One region of the Butyricicoccus intestinisimiae genome, then DNA from elsewhere that is predicted to be linked to it. Evidence: predicted binding sites of a transcription regulator. Region 1 holds the regulator's gene; the other holds the start of a gene.
What was found. The regulator HrcA, encoded in region 1, represses chaperone genes, less so after heat shock. The targets are predictions, from matches to a motif close to TGTTAGCACTCNNNNNNNNNGAGTGCTAACA.
Positions count from the first base shown of each region.

Region 1 (9,964 bases):
TTTGTTGCCAAACGTAAAGGTTTTGTTGAGAATATAACTCAAAATACTCGTCAAAATATAGTTTGCGGCAGAGGACACCCAGTAGCTGCATCCGGCGAGGTTGTATAAGCCGAACATGATTGCCATGCCGACCAAGGTGTTGACGACACCGACAAGCACAAATTTTATTAGCTTGGCGTCAAAAAACTGCGTGCGCAGGGTAGTGATCAGGTTGTGCAAAGAGATTCCTCCTATCAGCCGCGGTAATGGCGTTCATACGGTGCCCAAGTGCGCTCGCTGATGATATAGCGCGGACGGTGCTTGGATTCCATATAGATTTTTCCGATGTATTCGCCGATGACACCGAGGGAAATCAACTGAATGCCGCCGACAAAGCAGACGATACAGGTAGTAGATGCCCAGCCGGCAACCGAATGGCCGAGAATGGCCTGCACAATCGCCCAAATGACGCCGATAAAGCTGATGAGACTCACAATAGCGCCCAGACCGGCAATCATGCGGATGGGCTTGACGGACAGGCTGGTGATGCCGTCAAACGCGAGCGCAAGCATTTTGCGCAGCGGATAATGGCTTTCGCCTGCGATGCGCTCGGCGCGTTCGTAATAGACCTTGGCGCTCGGAAAACCGACCAGTGGAACCATGCCGCGCAGGAAGATGTTGACCTCGCGGAAATCCGCAAAGCTTTCCAATACGCGTGTGCTGATCAGACGGTAATCCGCATGATTGAATACGACCTCTGCGCCCATGGCATTCATGACATGATAAAAGCCCTCGGCGGTAAACCGTTTGAAGAAGGTGTCTGTTTTGCGCTTGGAGCGCACGCCGTACACGACCTCGGCACCCTTCAGGTATTCGTCGACCATGCGATCCATCGCGTTGATGTCGTCCTGACCGTCGCAGTCAATCGAAATGGTAATGTCGCACTTGTCCTTGGCCTCCATCAGACCGGCGAGAACGGCGTTCTGATGGCCGCGGTTGCGGCTCTGGCTGATGCCGATATAATGCGGGTCCTTGCGTGCAAAATCACAGATGAGCTGCCAAGTGCTGTCTTTGGAGCCGTCGTTGACGAAGCAGATGCGGCTCTGGTCACTGATTTTTCCGGCCGCGGCAAGGCTGTTGATTTTGTTTAAAAACAGCGGTGCGGTGACCGGCAGAACAGCTTCTTCATTATAGCAGGGAATCACGATCCATAATAGCGGTTTGTTTTCCATAAAATGCCTCACGATCTTTTCACATAGATTATCTGTTTAAGTATAGCACAGTGCTATGCGGCTGACAACGAGCAGCCTGCACACAAAAACAGGATGCAGCACGCTGCATCCTGTCAGATTCTGTTATATTTTATATCTCTGGCTTGTTGCCCGGCAAATCCAGATTGAATGTTACGGCGCCCGGAATGATTTCCGCCTGGGAATAGGTAAAGCTGCCGCCCGCTTCGCCGTCCAGCGTCCAAGGAAGCGGACTGTCCGCCTGCACGGTTACGGATTTTGCACGGCGGAAAAAGATATACTTGCATTCCGCCAGCTTCTGCGACATCAGGCTGGCAACAATGTCGTTCAGCTCCAATAAATTTTCTGGCATGTGAATGAGAATGACCTCGAACAAACCATCGTCCAGCTGAACGCCGGTGCGGGTGATGTTCAAAATACCGCCGATAGAGGTCGAATTGGACAGCTGACCATAAATAAATTTGCCGTTGATTTCTTCCTCATCGCAGCGTACCTTGAGCGCGTAGCTCTTGATAGAGGTCAGCGACTTGGCGCCCTCCAGCAGATACGCGGCGTGACCGAGCGCATTTTTGAGCGGCTGCGGCGTTTCATAGGAGACCTCGGTAAACAGACCGAAGGCGGCGACATACGTGAAATATCTGCCGTTAAACTTGCCGATGTCACAGCAAAACGGTTTGCCGGAGCAAAACTGTTCGGCAGCTTCCTCCATGACGCTGCTGATGCCGAGCGTGTTGGCGAAGTCGTTGGTGGAGCCGCCGGGGATGTATCCGAGACGCGGCCGTTTGTCCGCCGGACACATCATCAGTCCGGTGACAACTTCGTTTAATGTGCCGTCGCCGCCGACGCAGACGAGGGCATCGTATTGCGTCGCATACTCCGCAACGTAGTTGCAGGCGTCTCCTTTGGCCTGTGTCGGAAACACCGTCACGTGGTAGTTGTGCGTAAAAAAGTAATTGGTGAGCGGAAACAGGTTGTCCCGCGCCTGATTTTTGCCTGCTGTCGGATTGATGACGAGCATCAGGCTTTGCTTTTTCTCTGTGAGCATCGCGGTGCCTCCTCTGACGTACATAGCGACCAAACCGCGACGGTTTGGTTCATCTCATTATCATAATGCTTTTTTCGCCGTAATGCAATGCCCTCTTGTAAACATATCCTGAACAATCCAAACGCAGAAGGCGGCATCTGCTTGCAATTTGGCCGGCAATCATATATACTATATATTGTGTTTACGCGATATATATGTATGTCTCTGTAGCTCAGTTGGATAGAGCAGCCGCCTCCTAAGCGGCAGGCCGGAGGTTCGACTCCTCTCAGGGACACCAGAAAAGCCCGAAGGTATTCTGCCTTCGGGCTTTTTCGTCAGGTGTGCCGTTTGCGCGGTGCGTCAGGATAGGGTTATTGCTTTCCCTTTTGAATGCCGTGTACCATGCGCAGCAGCGGCTTTTCCGGCACGAAGCGAGACAATGCCGTGCTGAGCTTGGTGGAGATGCCCGGAAGGATGAGCAGCTTTCCGGCGAGCGTCTGGCGCACGGCGATGCGCGCGACGCGGCGGCTGTTCATTGCCTTGACCGAAAATTTGCTGATGCCTGCGGCGGCATTGAATTCCGTGTCAACGGGGCCGGGACACAGGCAGCTGATGGTGACATGGCTGCCGGAGGCACGCAGTTCTTCATAAATCGCTTCGCTCAGGCGAACCACATAGTTTTTGGATGCATAATAGGTAGACAGCATCGGACCCGCCAAAAAACCGGCAGAGGAAGCGACGTTTAAGATGGCACCGGCATCCTGCTTGATGAAATCGCGCAAAAACAGCTTGGTTAAAATATGCACCGCGCGGATGTTGACGTCAATCATTTCCAGCTCGCGGTTAAGCTCTGTGGAGCTGAAATTGCCGAACAGACCAAATCCCGCCGCATTGACGAGCAAAGAGACACCCTGTGCGCGGGTCTGCTCGTGCAGCCAGATACAATTTTCTTTTTTCGAGACATCGCAGACATAAATGCGGCACGGCGTCTGTAATTCTTTGGCGAGTGCTTCCAGACGGTCGCGGCGGCGGGCTGCAAGCAGCAGGCGCCAGCCCTGCCGGCTCAGCTCGCGCGCAATATCGCGCCCGATGCCGGAGGATGCACCGGTAATCAGTGCTGTTTTCATGAGCAATCCCTTCTTTCGAGAATCAAATTCTGCTATCAGTATAGCATAAATGAGAACGATGTGCATCGGCTGTATATTTGACGAAAAAACGGTGCAAAACTATGTGCAAAACAGTCAATATTTCGCCATATAGGGAATTCACAAATTATTCACAGAAAAAATGGCGCTTTTTCTTGACAACGGGAAAACAGGGTGCTATCTTATATTTAGCACTCAGAGAGGTTGAGTGCTAACACTCGAAACAAGACAGTGCCAAGGCACCCGGAGCACTTCAGGAGGTGGAGACCGTGGAGCTATCCGCACGAAAGAAATTGATTTTAAAAACTGTCATCAATGACTATATCCGCACGGCGGAGCCGGTTGGCTCCAAGGCGCTCGCAAGCCGTCCGGAGCTTCGATTCTCCTCCGCCACCATCCGCAATGAGATGAGTGAGCTGGAAGAAATGGGCTATCTTGAAAAACCGCATACCTCCGCCGGACGCATCCCGTCCCCGGCAGGCTACCGGCTGTACGTCGATGAGCTGATGGGACGAACCGATTTGAGCGTGGCGGATGTAGACCGCATCAATTCGGTCATGAAGCTCAAAGTCAAAGAACTTGACCGCATGGTTTCAGAGGCCGGTAAGCTGATCTCGAACCTGACCGACTACACAACGCTCGCCGTTACACCGTATATGCAGCGTGTGACGATTCGAAAGTTCCAGATCATCGCCGTCAGTCCGCTGGATTTTGTCATCGTCGTCGTCACAGACAGCGGCGTGGTCAAAAACAAAATGCTGCGCACCGCAACGCCGGTCACGGCAGAGGAAGCCGAGCTGCTGACGTATGTGCTCAATCAGACGCTGACCAATATCCCCATTGATGCGATTACCCCGCAGAGATTTGATATTGTCCGTCGGGCAGCCGGTGTGACCGCCCTGCTGGAGCTGGTTTCCCAGTTCCTGGATGAGGTCATCGAGGAGTTCAGCAGCCAGAAGATATTCTTACAGGGTGCTTCCAAGCTGCTGGCGTATCCGGAATATCAGGACGCCCACAAGGCGCAGGAGCTTCTGGATTATATCTCGGATGAAAGCCACGTGCCGGCGCTTCGCACGTTTACCCGCGATATCGACGGCGTGCGCATCACAATCGGTCCGGAAAACGGCACCGATGGCCCGCTGCAAACTGCCAGCATGGTCTATGCGACCTACAACATCGGCAGTATGGGACGCGGCTTAATCGGCATTGTGGGTCCGACCCGTATGGATTACGCAAAGCTCTCTGCGAGACTCGCGCTGTTCTCCAAGGGTCTGAACCGATTGATCTCGGAGACATTCTTTGATGACGAACAATAGGAGGAAGACCATGAATACCAACGAGAACAAGCAGGAGACCGCAGAGCAGGAAAACACTGCAGCCGAAGAGGCGGCAGCGAAGGGTACCGCGGAACAGGCTGCTGAAGATACAAAAGCGCCAGAGGAAACAGCAGAAGAAAAGCTGCAGAAGCAGCTGGATGAGCTGAATGACCGCTATATGCGCATGGCAGCTGAATATGATAACTACCGCAAGCGCGTCGCAAAAGAGCGCGACATGATCCGCTCTGAGGCAACCGGCAAGGCGCTGAGTGCCATTTTACCGATTTACGATAACTTGGAACGTGCCCTTGCACAGGAAACCGAAGATACGGAATATAAAAAGGGTGTGGAAATGACTGCACGGCAGTTTGAATCCGCACTGGACTCGCTCGGCGTGGAGATTATCTCCGCAGAGCCGGGCACGGAATTTGACCCGACCGTTCACAATGCAGTGATGCACATGGAGGATGAGTCGCTGGGAGAGAACTGCATCGCAGAGTGCTTCCAGAAGGGCTTCCGCCACGGTGACAAAATCATCCGCACCGCAATGGTCAAGGTCGCAAACTAATTTATCTTTGTAAAATATTATCTTTGATATAGGAGGAACATATCATGGGCAAGATTATCGGTATTGATTTGGGTACTACCAATTCCTGTGTTGCAGTTATGGAGGGCGGCGAAGCCGTTGTCATCCCGAACAGCGAGGGTGCAAGAACCACGCCGTCTGTCGTTGCATTCAACAAGCAGGGCGAGCGCATTGTTGGCCAGACCGCAAAGAACCAGGCTGTTACCAACGCAGAGCGCACCATCATTTCCATCAAGCGTCACATGGGTTCTGACTACCGCGTTACGATTGACGGCAAGCAGTATTCCCCGCAGGAAGTTTCCGCAATGATCCTGCAGAAGCTGAAGGCTGATGCAGAAGCATATATCGGTTCTCCGGTAACCGATGCAGTTATCACCGTACCGGCTTACTTCACCGACGCACAGCGTCAGGCAACTAAGGATGCTGGTAAGATCGCTGGCCTGAATGTACAGCGTATCATCAACGAGCCGACTGCCGCAGCACTGGCATACGGCGTAGATAAGGAAAATGAGCAGAAGATCATGGTATACGATCTGGGCGGCGGCACGTTCGATGTTTCCATTCTGGAAATCGGCGACGGCGTTGTAGAAGTACTGGCTACCGCAGGCAACAACCACCTCGGCGGCGATGACTTTGACCAGCGCATCATCGACTGGATGGCTTCTGAGTTCCAGAACGCAAACGGCATTGACCTGCGCAACGACAAGATGGCTATGCAGCGCCTGAAGGAAGCTGCTGAGAAGGCAAAGATTGAGCTGTCCGGTCTGAACACCACCACCATTTCTCAGCCGTACATCACGGCTGATGCTACCGGCCCGAAGCATCTGGAACTGACCCTGAGCCGTGCTAAGTTCAACGAACTGACCCGCGATCTGGTTCAGGCTACCATGGGCCCGGTTAACCAGGCACTGAGTGACGCTGGTCTGTCCGCAGGCGAGCTGTCCAAGATTCTGCTGGTCGGCGGTTCCACCCGTATTCCGGCTGTACAGGAAGCTGTTAAGTCCATCACCGGCAAGGATGCATTCAAGGGCATCAACCCGGATGAGTGCGTAGCTGTCGGCGCAGCTATTCAGGGCGGCGTACTTGGCGGCGAGGTCAAGGATGTCCTGCTGCTGGACGTAGCTCCGCTGTCTCTGGGCATTGAGACCCTCGGCGGTGTATGCACCAAGCTGATCGAGCGCAACACCACCATCCCGACCAAGAAGAGCCAGGTATTCTCCACCGCAGCTGACAACCAGCCGTCTGTAGAGATTCACGTTCTGCAGGGCGAGCGCGAAATGGCTGCCGACAACAAGACACTGGGCCGCTTCACGCTGGACGGCATTGCTCCGGCACGCCGCGGTGTTCCGCAGATCGAGGTTACCTTCGATATTGATGCAAACGGCATTGTAAACGTATCCGCAAAGGATCTGGGCACCGGCAAGGAGCAGAAGATTACCATCACTGCTTCCACCAACCTGTCTGATGATGAAATCAACAAGGCAGTTGAGGATGCTGAGAAGTTTGCTGAGGAAGATAAGAAGCGCAAGGAATCCGTAGAGATTCGCAACAACGCAGAGCAGCTGGCATTCCAGTGCAAGAGCACGCTGGATGAGCTGGGCGACAAGATTGACGCAGCAGATAAGTCTGCCATTGAGGCTGAAATCGAAAAGGTAAACGAGGCTCTGAAGGGCACGGATACCGACATGATTAAGGCAGCAGCAGACAGCCTGACTGCAAAGTTCCAGGAAGTTTCCGGCAAGATTTACCAGCAGGCAAATCCGCAGGGCGCACAGGGTCAGGGCTTTGACCCGAACAACTTCGCTGGCGGCGCACAGGGCGGTCAGCAGACCGGTGCAAACGGCGAGCAGTATTACGATGCTGATTTCAAGGACGTTTCTGACGACAACAAGTAAGATGCAATAAAAAATACAGGGGCAGGCAGGTTGGCAAAACGACCTGCCTTGCCCTCTGTATCTTTCTATTTTTATACCCCCATAAGGAGGGTCATGACATATGGCTGATAAAAGAGATTATTATGAGGTGCTTGGTGTCAGCAAGGGAGCCACGGATGACGAAATCAAGAAGGCATACCGCAAGCTGGCAAGAAAGTACCATCCTGATTTAAATAAGGATAATCCGGAAGCTGCGGAAAAGTTCAAGGAAATCGGCGAGGCCTATGAGGTATTGTCGGACTCCGAGAAGCGTTCCCGTTACGATCAGTTCGGCTTTGCGGGCGTAGACCCGAATTATGGAGCAGGACAGGGAGGCGCAGGCTTTGGCGGCTTCCAAGACGTTGATCTGGGCGATATTTTCGGAAGCTTCTTTGGCGGCGGCTTCGGCGGCGGTTCTTCCCGCACCAATCGCGCCAATGCACCGCGTCAGGGTGAGTCCATTCGCCGTACCGTGATGCTTAGCTTTGAAGAAGCGGCATTTGGCTGTGAAAAGAAGATTCAGATTGAGCGCACGGAAAAGTGCACCGAGTGCGGCGGCACCGGCGCAGAAAAGGGCTATACACCGGAGACCTGTTCGAATTGTCATGGTTCCGGTACTGTGCAGCAGACGCAGAGAACGCCATTCGGCGCGTTCTCGTCTACCGGACCGTGTCCGAATTGTCATGGCACCGGCAAGATTATCCGCAAGCCGTGTAAGAAGTGCCGCGGCACCGGTCAGGAGCGCCGTGCTCGCACGCTGGAAGTTAAGATTCCGGCGGGCATCGACGAAGGCCAGAGCATTGCACTGCGCGGACAGGGCGGTGCCGGCGTCAACGGCGGCCCGAACGGCGATGTTATCATTACGGTTGCCATTCGTCCGCATCCGCTGTTCCAGCGCGATGGCTATGATGTATGGTGTGAGGTGCCGATTTCCTATGCACAGGCTTGTCTGGGCGATAAGCTGATTGTTCCGACTATCGACGGCAAGGTAGAGTATACCATGCCGGCAGGCACGCAGCCGGGCACCGTGTTCCGTATGCGCGGCAAGGGCATTCAGGCAGTCAACGGCCGCGGCCGCGGCGATCAGTTCGTCAAGGTGACGCTGGAAGTGCCGAAGAATCTGACCGAGAGCCAGAAGGAACTGCTGCGTAAGCTGGAAGAAAGCGACAATCCGCAGAACCACCCCAATCGCCGCTCGTTCAAGGACAAGATGAAAAATCTGTTCGGCAAGAAGTAAAGAGTAATATCTGAATAGAACGCAAAAAACTCCCGAAAGGGAGTTTTTTTGTGCGTATTTTTATCTTGTCTCTCCCCTTGGGAGAGATGTCGAGCAGCGACAGAGAGGGCGGGCTCCCTCTTACGCACAGACCAAACTTGTCTCTCCCTTTGGGAGAGATGTCGCGCAGCGACAGAGAGGGCAAATACCAGCTGACATAGTTTTTCAAATTCGCCCTGACACGAACCTGCCTGTGCGCTGCCCTCTCAGTCATTTGCCCTGCAAATGCCAGCTCTCCCAAAGGGAGAGCCAAGAAGCCGGTGCGAACTGTACGCTTGACGAACCAAGTTATTTGCATACGGACTTGCTCGCGTGCTGCTCCTTCCGTCACGGCTTGCGCCGTGCCACCTTCCTCAAAGAGGAAGGCTTTGGTTTTACGCACAGACCAAACTTGTCTCTCCCCTTGGGAGAGATGTCGCGCAGCGACAGAGAGGGCTAATACCAGTCAGCATGTTTTTGAAGATTTATCCTGATACGAATTTGTCAACGTGTTGCCCTCTCAGTCATTTGCCCTGCAAATGCCAGCTCTCCCAAAGGGAGAGCCAAGAAGCCGGTGCGAACTGTACGCTTGACGAACCAAGTTGATTCGCATACGGACTTGCCCGCGTGCTGCTCCTTCCGTCACGGCTTGCGCCGTGCCACTTTCCTCAAAGAGGAAGGCTCTGGTTTTACGCACAGACCAATCTTGTCTCTCACCTTGGGAGAGATGTCGCGCAGCGACAGAGAGGGCTAATACCAGCTGACATAGTTTTTCAAATTCGCCCTGACACGAACCTGCCTGTGCGCTGCCCTCTCAGTCATTTGCCCTGCAAATGCCAGCTCTCCCAAAGGGAGAGCCAAGAAGCCGGTGCGAACTGTACGCCTGACGAACCAAGTTGATTCGCATATGGACTTGCTCGCGTGCTGCTCCTTCCGTCACGGCTTGCGCCGTGCTACCTTCCTCAAAGAGGAAGGATTTTTTCATATTACTTCGTTGTCAGTGCGTCAGTGATACTGGTCAGTTCGTCCTGCTGCACGCCGTAGGCGTAGGCGCCGCCGTTTACGCTGACCAGATATTCCCGAGAACCGCCCTTGGCGAACGATAGCGAACGGGTCGTGCCGTCCGTCATCGTCAGCGTGACCGTTGCTTGCGCCTGCTGTGCAGTTGGGGCGTCGACAATGCGCGTGTAATTGACGGAATCCAATGCGGCATACAGTTGCTGCAAGGCTTCCGTGCTCATGGTCTCTCCGTCCAGTGCGGCGGTTTGAGAGACATCGGAGGAATCCGTATCACTGCTGTCTGTGTTGGAGCTGTCTTCGCTCTCGGCGTCAGCATCCTCCTCGTCAGAAGCTTCCTGCGTCACGGCAACCGCGTGTGTGGTGCCGTTTTGTGTGACGGTAATTTGAGACACTTCGTTCAGCGAGAACGGCATCAAATTGGCAGAGCGCCAATCGCTCCAATCGTCACTGAGAAAGCCGCAGCCGGAAGCATCGGA
Region 1 covers NZ_JAHLQI010000003.1:304,773-314,736, reverse strand. Annotated here, with positions in the region: gene KQI75_RS07980 (GtrA family protein) at 1-219, opposite strand, end outside; gene KQI75_RS07975 (glycosyltransferase family 2 protein) at 234-1,211, opposite strand; gene KQI75_RS07970 (diacylglycerol/lipid kinase family protein) at 1,342-2,274, opposite strand; tRNA gene KQI75_RS07965 (tRNA-Arg) at 2,475-2,551, shown strand; gene KQI75_RS07960 (SDR family NAD(P)-dependent oxidoreductase) at 2,625-3,380, opposite strand; gene hrcA (heat-inducible transcriptional repressor HrcA) at 3,668-4,714, shown strand; gene grpE (nucleotide exchange factor GrpE) at 4,725-5,282, shown strand; gene dnaK (molecular chaperone DnaK) at 5,327-7,195, shown strand; gene dnaJ (molecular chaperone DnaJ) at 7,296-8,450, shown strand; gene KQI75_RS07935 (hypothetical protein) at 8,413-8,871, opposite strand; gene KQI75_RS07930 (DUF4340 domain-containing protein) at 9,455-9,964, opposite strand, start outside.

Region 2 (9,964 bases), on a different contig from region 1:
GACTGGTCAATAAGCTGACCGGTATTATGCTTTCCCGAACCAATAAACATCCGGAGCTGGATAAAAATCTGCGCCGCGATATTGAGCGGCTCAATAACGATGGCATTTTTCCGGCAGCAGATAAATATTTGCCGCTGATTTATCCGCAGCTGACCTGTGCCGCTGCGTATATTCCGGAGGAAGCACTGGTCTGTTTTGATGACTTCCGTGCGGTGCGTGAGGCGGCCCGTGTATTCACGCTGCGCATGAAGGAAGATGTGGAAGCACTGCTGGAGCGCGGACAGATTTTTGGAAAAAATGCGGTATATCAGCGCAGTCTGGAAGAAGTCATGCAGCAGCTTGCATCGCACAGTATGCTGTATTTGGAGACGTTTTTGAGCTCTGTGCCGGAATGTCCGCCAAAATTGGTGACGGAAATCAAGGCAAAGCAGCTATCTCCGTATTCCGGAAACACGGAAGCAGCCGCGTCGGATATTCGTGCCTATCAGGATATGAATTATCGTGTCATTGTCCTATGTTCCGGCGATATGCGCCGCACGACCATGAAAGAAATTTTGCAGGAGCATGGCATTGACGCGCGGGTGACGGACAGACTGCCGCGGCAGGGCGGTGTCAGCATTTTAGACGGCAGTTTGTCTGCCGGCATCGAATATCCTTCGCTCAAAACGGCGGTTTTGACGGAAGGACAGATGCTTGCTGCGCGAAAAAAGAAAAAAGAACGCCGCAAAAAATCCAATCGAGATCATGTGCGCAGTTATACAGACCTGACGCCGGGCGATTTGGTCGTACATGAACACCACGGCATCGGCCGGTTTGTCGGCATGGAGCGCATGCGGGTAGAGGGCACGTATCAGGACTTTGTCAAGATTGCGTTCGCCGGTACGGATTTTCTGTATGTTCCGGCGACCAGTTTGGATTTGATTTCCAAATACATCGGTGCGGGTTCGGACGCGGCGGAAAGCGGCCGCGTGCGGCTCAACAAACTGGGCGGTGCTGAATGGCAGAAAACACGCAGCAAGGCAAAGGCTGCAGTCAAAGAGCTGGCAGTCAATCTGATTGCGCTGTATGCAGAGCGCGAGCGCAAACGCGGCTATGCCTTTCAAAAGGATGACAGCTGGCAGCATGAATTTGAATCGGCGTTCGAACATGAGGAAACCGAGGATCAGCTGCGCTGTGTACAGGAAATCAAGCAGGATATGGAATCCGAACGCCCCATGGATCGCTTGTTGTGCGGCGATGTCGGCTTTGGCAAAACCGAAGTCGCGCTGCGTGCGGTCATGAAGTGTGTGCTCGGCGGCAAGCAGGCGGCAATTCTTGTGCCGACGACGGTTTTGGCACGCCAGCATTATCTGACCTGCATGGCTCGTTTTTCCGGATGGCCGGTCAAGATTGAAATGCTCAGCCGCTTTAAAACAGCCAAAGAGCAGAAAATCATTCTGGAAAAAGTCAAAACCGGACAGATAGACCTGCTCATTGGCACGCATAAGCTGTTTAACAAGAGCATGAAATTTAAGGATTTGGGCTTGCTGATTATTGACGAAGAACAGCGGTTTGGCGTATCACACAAAGAAAAACTCAAAGAAATGGCGCGGCAGGTGGATGTGCTCACGCTGTCCGCAACGCCGATTCCGCGCACGCTGAACATGGCGCTGTCCGGCATTCGTGATATGTCTGTACTCGAGGAGCCGCCGCAGGATCGGCATCCGGTACAGACCTATGTGATGGAGTACGATGCCGGTGTCATTGCGGAAGCCATGCGGCGGGAATTTTACCGCGGCGGACAGACCTATTATCTGCACAATGAGGTCAGTTCCATTGACACGTGTGCGGCAAAACTCAAAAAAATGCTGCCGGATGCAGAAATTGCGGTGGCGCACGGCAAGATGAGCCAGCGGGAGCTGTCGCGCATCATGACGCGCATGAGTGACGGCGACATTGATGTGCTTGTGTGCACGACAATTATTGAGACAGGTATTGACATTGCGAATGCCAATACGCTGATTATCGAGGACGCCGATCATATGGGCTTGTCTCAGCTGCATCAGCTGCGCGGCCGTGTCGGTCGCTCGGCGCGGCATGCGTTTGCATATTTTACGTTCCAGCGCGGAAAAACACTGTCGGATATTTCGCAAAAGCGCTTGAATGCGGTGCGGGAATTTGCAGAATTTGGCTCCGGTTTCAAGATTGCCATGCGAGATTTGGAGATTCGCGGTGCGGGCAATGTGCTCGGCGCAGAGCAGTCGGGACATTTGATGAATGTCGGCTATGATTTGTATTTGAAGCTGCTCGAAGAAGCGGTTTTGGAGGAAAAGGGCGAAAAGCCGCGTTCCAGCACCGATTGCACGGTGGAGCTGCTGGTCAATGCCAATTTGCCGGAGAAATATGTCGAGGATTCCGGTCAGCGCGTGGACTTATATCGCCGCATTGCTGCGATTCATACAGAGGAAGAACGAGCAGACCTGCTGGATGAGATGATTGACCGCTTTGGCGAGCCGCCGGCATCGGCAGTTGCGCTGTGTGATATTGCGCTGCTGCGCGCCCGCGCTGCCGTGCAGGACATCATGGACATTCGTCAGAAGGACGGCAGAATCTATCTGACTTGGGCGAAAGACGGCACGGATCTGCGCCGCATGGCGGCACTGTGCGGCATGCAGAAGTACAAAGGCCGTTTGCTGCTCAACGCAGGCGAAGAACCATATCTGTCGCTGCGCCTGAATCCAAAGGAACGCCCGCTTGAGATGGCGCAGGAGCTTGTCATGCTGTATACGCAGCTCGGAGAAAAAATGCAAGAAAACAAATAATATAAAGCAACAAATATTATACTATTAGTATACAAACCGTGTCGACTTCGTGATAAACGAAGCTGGCACGGTTGTTTTTCGCACAATTTAACTCGTCTCTCCCTCTGGGAGAGTCGAGAAGCAGGTGCGAACTGCGCACGCTGAATAAATCAGAATTGCCCTGATGCAGACCTGTCCGCGTGTTGCTCCTTCCGTCACGGCTCGCGCCGTGCCACCTTCCTCAGAGAGGAAGGCTTTTGTATCGCGCAATTTAACTAGTCTCTCCCAAAGGGAGAGCCGAGAAGCCGGTGCGAACTGCGCGCCTGACGAATCAGAATTGCCCTGATGCAGACCTGTCCGCGTGTTGCTCCTTCCGTCACGGCTTGCGCCGTGCCACCTTCCTCAGAGAGGAAGGCTTTTGTATCGCGCAATTTAACTAGTCTCTCCCAAAGGGAGAGCCAAGAAGCCGGTGCGAACTGCGCGCCTGACGAATCAGAGCTGCTTTGTCAGGAATTAGCACTCTCGTATGCTGAGTGCTAAAATTAACAAACTTGTAACAACTATGCTATTGCATTTCCTTTTAGACGGAACTATAATGCAGGTGTTAGGAAATCTAAAGACGATGTGTCACATATGATACACAGTCCGGCCAAGGGAGGTAACACCATGAATGCACAAAAATTTACGCAAAAATCTCTGGAAGCAATCCAAGATGCAAATGCGCTGTACAATGAGTATGGCAATGCAGAGATGGGACAGGAGCATTTGCTGCTCGCCCTGCTGCATCAGGACGGCGGATTGATTGCCCAGCTTATGACAAAAATGGGCATTGACCCGAATAATCTCGAAAGACAGACGCGTCAGGCAGTGGAAAAGCTGCCGCGTGTATCCGGCGGACGCGATGCCAGCCGCATGTACGTCACCTCGGATTTGCAAAAAACCTTGAATGAGGCAGAACATGCCGCAGAGCAGATGAAGGACGATTTTGTTTCGGTGGAGCATTTGTTCCTTGCGCTGATCGACACGGCTTCCGGTTCTGTTCGTGATCTGTTCCGCACGTTTGGCATCCAGAAAAATAATTTCTTGCAGGCTTTGTCCTCTGTGCGCGGCAATCAGCGCGTGACAACGGATTCTCCGGAGGACACCTATGATGCGCTGAAGAAATACGGCACGGATTTGGTCGAGCAGGCTCGCCAGAAAAAGATGGATCCGGTCATCGGCCGAGATGATGAGATTCGTAATGTCATTCGGATTTTGTCTCGTAAAACCAAGAACAATCCGGTTCTGATCGGTGAACCGGGCGTCGGCAAGACCGCCATTGCAGAGGGTCTGGCACAGCGTATTGTGCGCGGTGACGTGCCGGGTACGCTGAAAGACAAGACCATTTTCTCGCTGGATATGGGCTCGTTGGTCGCCGGTGCGAAGTACCGCGGCGAATTTGAGGAACGTCTGAAGGCGGTTCTGAATGAAGTCAAAAAGAGCGAAGGCCATATCATTCTGTTCATTGATGAGCTGCATACCATTGTCGGCGCAGGCAAAACAGACGGCGCCATGGACGCCGGCAACCTGTTAAAGCCGATGCTGGCACGCGGCGAGCTGCACTGTATCGGTGCAACGACACTGAACGAGTATCGCCAGTATATCGAAAAGGATCCGGCACTGGAACGTCGTTTCCAGACCGTCATGGTCGGTGAGCCGACAGTGGAAGATACCATTGCGATTCTGCGTGGTCTGAAGGAACGCTATGAAGTCTATCACGGCGTAAAGATTCAAGATTCTGCGCTGATTGCAGCCGCTACACTGTCCAATCGGTACATTACCGACAGATTCCTGCCGGATAAGGCGATTGATCTGGTCGATGAAGCGTGTGCAATGATTCGCACGGAAATTGACTCCATGCCGACCGAGTTGGATGTTATTCAGCGCAAAATCATTCAGCACGAAATCGAAGAAGCAGCCCTCAAGAAAGAGGATGACAAGCTGTCCAAGGAGCATCTGGCAGAAATTCAGAAGGAATTGGCAGAGATGCGCGAGCAGTTCAATTCGATGAAGGCGCGCTGGGACAACGAAAAGAATGCCATTGGCAAGGTACAGAAGCTGCGTGCAGATATTGAGCAGTTAAATGCAGATATCGAACGCGCAGAAGAACGATATGACCTCAACAAGGCTGCGGAACTCAAATACGGCCGGCTGCCGGAACTGAAAAAGCAGCTGGAAGAGGAAGAAGCAAAGGCCGAGCAGGCAGAGGGCAAGCACACCCTGCTGCGTGATAAGGTCACCGATGAAGAAATTGCCCGCATTATCGAGCGTTGGACCGGCATTCCGGTTGCCCGTCTGATGGAGGGTGAGCGCGAGAAGCTGCTGCATTTGGAAGACACCCTGCACAAGCGTGTCATTGGTCAGGATGAAGCGGTGAAGCGTGTATCCGAAGCGATTCTGCGTTCCCGCGCAGGCATTCAGGACCCGAATCGTCCGATTGGTTCGTTCCTGTTCCTCGGCCCAACCGGTGTCGGCAAGACCGAGCTGGCAAAGACGCTGGCAGCTACGCTGTTTGACGATGAAAAGAATCTGGTTCGCATTGATATGTCTGAGTATATGGAAAAATACTCCGTCTCTCGTCTGATTGGCGCACCTCCGGGATATGTCGGATACGAAGAAGGCGGCCAGCTGACCGAAGCGGTTCGCAGAAAGCCGTACTCGGTTGTTCTGTTCGATGAAGTCGAAAAGGCACATCCGGATGTATTCAACGTCCTGCTGCAGGTACTGGATGACGGTCGTATCACCGACTCGCAGGGTCGTACCGTGGACTTCAAGAACACCATTATCATTCTGACTTCTAATCTGGGTTCGTCTGTTCTGCTCGATGGCATCGGCGCAGATGGTGAAATCCGTGAGGATGCAAAACAGCAGGTACATGAACTGCTGCGCCGCTCGTTCCGTCCGGAATTCCTCAACCGTCTGGATGAGATTGTATTCTACAAGCCGCTGACCAAGGAGAATATTACGGGTATCATTGACCTGCTGATTCAGGCTCTGAGCAAGCGTCTGGAAGACAAGCAGCTGTCGGTAGAACTGACCGATGCCGCAAAGCAGTATGTCATTGATAACGGCTACGATCCGGTTTACGGCGCTCGTCCGCTCAAGAGATTCTTGCAGCGCAATGTGGAGACACTGCTTGGCAGAACGATTATTGCGGGTGATCTGTCTGAGGGCACAAAGCTGGTTGTTGATTACCAGAATGGCGAATTGACAGTCACACCGGTATCCGTTGTGTCGGAGTAATCGGAAAATCTGCACATGGATGCAGGGAAAATAATGTCGTATATTGTTAAAAATGCAGTCCTGTGAAAACAGGGCTGCTTTTTTGCTGTATTCTTTGGAATATATGTCAATATGTATGATAAAAAATAAACAATGTGAGAAAGCGGATTGTATATATTAGATAAAATGAAATAAAAAACAAGAGATATATGCGATAAATATGGAGAAAATGAGGAATATTTCGATTTATAACAAGAAAAAGATTGAGAATAACTTGACAAAAAGGAAAAGGCGTTCTATCATATGAAAAGTGCAAAAAAGCACAGAAAAAAGCACGGAAAAAGATAAATCAGAAATGTGTTGCGGGGGATCGAACATATGAAGCATATAAATCCGGGCGAACAATTCCGCATACCGATGGATGCGGTAGAGGATGATGTCGAAAAATCAGGAAACAAACGTCTGAAAACGATCTGGGAGAAAATACAGCAGGAACAGGACGTCGATGCGATGGAATACATGAGCTTGGCGTACATCTATGGAAACAGCGGCCTTCCGGCGAGTTTGGAAAAGGGGATTGGATTTCTGCATTTGGCAGCACAGGGCGGCTGCACGACGGCACAGCACTACATGGCGGACTGCTACGCCTATGGGATTGGCGTGCCGCAAAACATTGGTCTGGCATGCAGATATTATCGCCTGTCGACACAGGACAGCGATGACGAGCTGAGAGAAACAGCACGCCGACAGCTGGAAAGACTACAGACATATTAAAAAAAGAAACGGCGCGTGTGCCGTTTCTTTTTTGTTGCGCCCGCAGCGCTAAGCCAGATGAAAGACATCAATCAAGAAAATCATGGCGAGTCCATAGTACGTCACCACGGCAACGAGATCGTTGACAGTTGTGATGAGCGGGCCGGAAGCCACAGCCGGATCAATGTGAATTTTATGGAAAAATATGGGAATTACCGTGCCCACAAGGCTGGAAATAATCATCGCTACAATGAGCGAAATGCCGACACAGCCGGACAGCAGAAAGGCCTGTCCCCAATCGTATCCTTTAAAGAAGTGGATATAGATGCCGAGTGATACCAGCGTCAGTACAGCCAGCAGGGCGCCGTTGATGAGACCTACACGCATTTCCTTGAACAGCAGACGGAGCTTTTTGGTGCCGGTCAGATTTTCGTCCATCAGCACGCGAATGGTGACCGCCAGAGACTGGGTGCCGACATTGCCTGCCATGTCCAGAACCAACGACTGGAAGCAAATGACAATTGGCAGCACAGCGACAACCGACTCAAACATGCCGACAACGGATGACACCAGCATGCCGAGAAACAGCAGCGCAATGAGCCAGGGAAACCGCTTTCGAACGCTGTCCCAAACGCCTTCGTTGAGATCTTCTTCTCCGGTCAAGCCGCCCAATTTTGCGTAGTCATCGCCGAGTTCGTTGTCAACCAATTCTACAACATCCGATGCAGTGATAATACCAATCAGTTCTTTGTCGCTGTTCAGCACAGGGAGAGAACGTTCGGCGTAATCCACGATCTGGTCAATACAAGCTGAAATTTTCTCATGATCGGTCACATACGGATAGGAACGAACGATGAGTTTTTCCAGTGAATCTTCAGAACGAGCGATAATCAAATCCTTCAAGTCGATGGCGCCGTAAAACCGGCCGCTCTCATCTACAACATATAAGATGGAAATATTGTCGTTTTCTCCTGCCTGCCTGACGAGTTCCTTCATGGCCTGCCGAATCGTCATGCCCTTTCGAATACAGATGTAATTGGTCGTCATGCTGCTGCCGATTTCATCTTCATCGTACGAGAGCAGCATTCTGACATCCTCGGCGGAATCTTCATCCAGATGGCTGACGATTTTGCGTTTGTCTTCTTCCTCCAAATCGTCCAAGGCGTCTACGGCATCGTCGGAATCCATGTTGGAGATGACCTTTGCAGCTTCTTTGCTGGGCAACTCCTTCAAATACGGTTCCGCATCGTCAAAATAGGAAAAAATCTCTGCGACATACTCTATGCCCAGTATGGGATACAGCTTTTGACGCTCTTCCGGCGTCAGGGCGGTCAGTGCATCTGCCAGATCATTTTCGTGATAGTTTAACAGCTTTTCCCTCAGCTCTGCCGGTGCGGAGTTGCTGCGGATGATGGACAAAATTTCCTTTGGATAGTTTTTGTTCTGCATATACATCACCTCGTTAAAAAGTTGCTAATTTTTTAAAAGCATACTACGATGGTCGTTGCTTTGCAACCCTTTTTACAAAAACTTTTCATTCTTGTTTCGAACAAGATATAGTGTTTGAAACAAAGAAACACGTGCGAAAAATACGAAATAACTTGATTTCTATTGCGAAATAGTTTATGATACTACCAAAGATTGCGAATGATAAGGGGTGCAGACATGAGTAAGGATTTTAGAAAACTGATTCAGGAAAGCGTAAAGCAGAAGCAGCTGCATCCGGAAGACATTCCGTCCCTGGATTTGTATATGGATCAGGTGATTGCGCTGATGAGCGAACATTTGGGCGAAGATGGAGAAAAAGAACCGCTGACGCGTACCATGATTCACAATTACAGCAAGGCGGGCGTGATTTCTCCCATTAAAGGCAAAAAATATTCGCGGGAACAGATCTTACAGATGCTGGCGGTGTATTCGCTTAAGAATCTGCTGAGCATTTCGCAGATTAAGCGTATTTTGAACGGCGTAGAGCAGAGCGGCGCGGGAGAAAAGGGCTTGGAAAATTGCTTTCACACCCAGCTGGAGCGGAGAGCCAACATCAATGCACAGCTGATGGATTCCATTGATGCCATTGTGCATGACAATGATATGAAACTCGGCACACCGGCGGCCGCGATGTCTGTGCTGCTGACCATTGCGGATTTGAACAATACGTTGACCTCGCTTGCTTCCGCCATCACACAGGAATGCTTTCCTGAGCTTCCGGATACCAAGAAAAAACGATGAGCAGCATGCTTCTCTTTGCGCACGACAAAGAGAAGCATTTTTTTATGAACTTTTTGTAAAAAGCGGCGGAATTTCAAGTATCGTCACACTGTGTTCACACAAATAACGTAATATAAAAATATAACTTGGGTATTCAGAGAGGAGCATGCCATATGTTCACAATTTTGATAGCAGATGATGAAGAACGAATCCGCCGTTTGGTTTCTGATTTTTTGCGCCGCGATGGGTATACCGTCCTGCAGGCGGCGGACGGCGGACAGGCTATGGAACTGATTGACCAGAAGCTGGGTTCCATTGACCTGATTATTTTGGACGTGATGATGCCGGTGTACGATGGCTGGAGTGTTCTGCGCCATATCCGCAGCAAAAACACGGAGGTACCGGTTATGATGCTGACGGCACGCACGGAGGAAAATGACGAGGTGTTCGGCTTTGACCTCGGCGCAGATGATTATATCACCAAGCCGTTTTCTCCGATTGTGCTGTCTGCGCGGGTGCGCGCCATTGAAAAGCGCTGCCATCAGCGCAGCGAGGGCGTGTATCAGGCGGGCGAGCTGTCTGTCAATGAAATTCGCCGTGAGGTGTGTGTCGCCGGACAGACGGTCGATTTGACGCCGAAGGAATATGAATTGCTCATTTACTTCAAAAACAATCAAAACATTGCGGTTTCCCGTGAAAATATCCTGAATGCTGTGTGGGGATATGATTATTTTGGCGATTTGCGCACGGTAGATACCCATGTCAAAAAGCTGCGCGCCAAGCTGGGCGACTGCGGCAAGATGATCGAGACCGTGCGCGGCTTTGGCTACCGGTTTGAGGGAGAACAGCAGTGAAAACACATGCGTTCCGTCCGCAGCAGGAGGAAAACGGAAAGCGATACCGCGGTATACACACGTTAAAATTTCGATTTTTCAGCTGTGTGGCATTGACGGCGGCGATTT
Region 2 covers NZ_JAHLQI010000009.1:16,051-26,014, reverse strand. Annotated here, with positions in the region: gene mfd (transcription-repair coupling factor) at 1-2,801, shown strand, start outside; gene clpB (ATP-dependent chaperone ClpB) at 3,447-6,062, shown strand; gene KQI75_RS12650 (SEL1-like repeat protein) at 6,420-6,815, shown strand; gene mgtE (magnesium transporter) at 6,864-8,243, opposite strand; gene KQI75_RS12640 (DUF1836 domain-containing protein) at 8,460-9,023, shown strand; gene KQI75_RS12635 (response regulator transcription factor) at 9,176-9,856, shown strand; gene KQI75_RS13645 (sensor histidine kinase) at 9,853-9,964, shown strand, end outside.
Region 2: a site for HrcA is predicted at 3,292-3,322, ahead of clpB (ATP-dependent chaperone ClpB). Genes of this name have one in related genera too.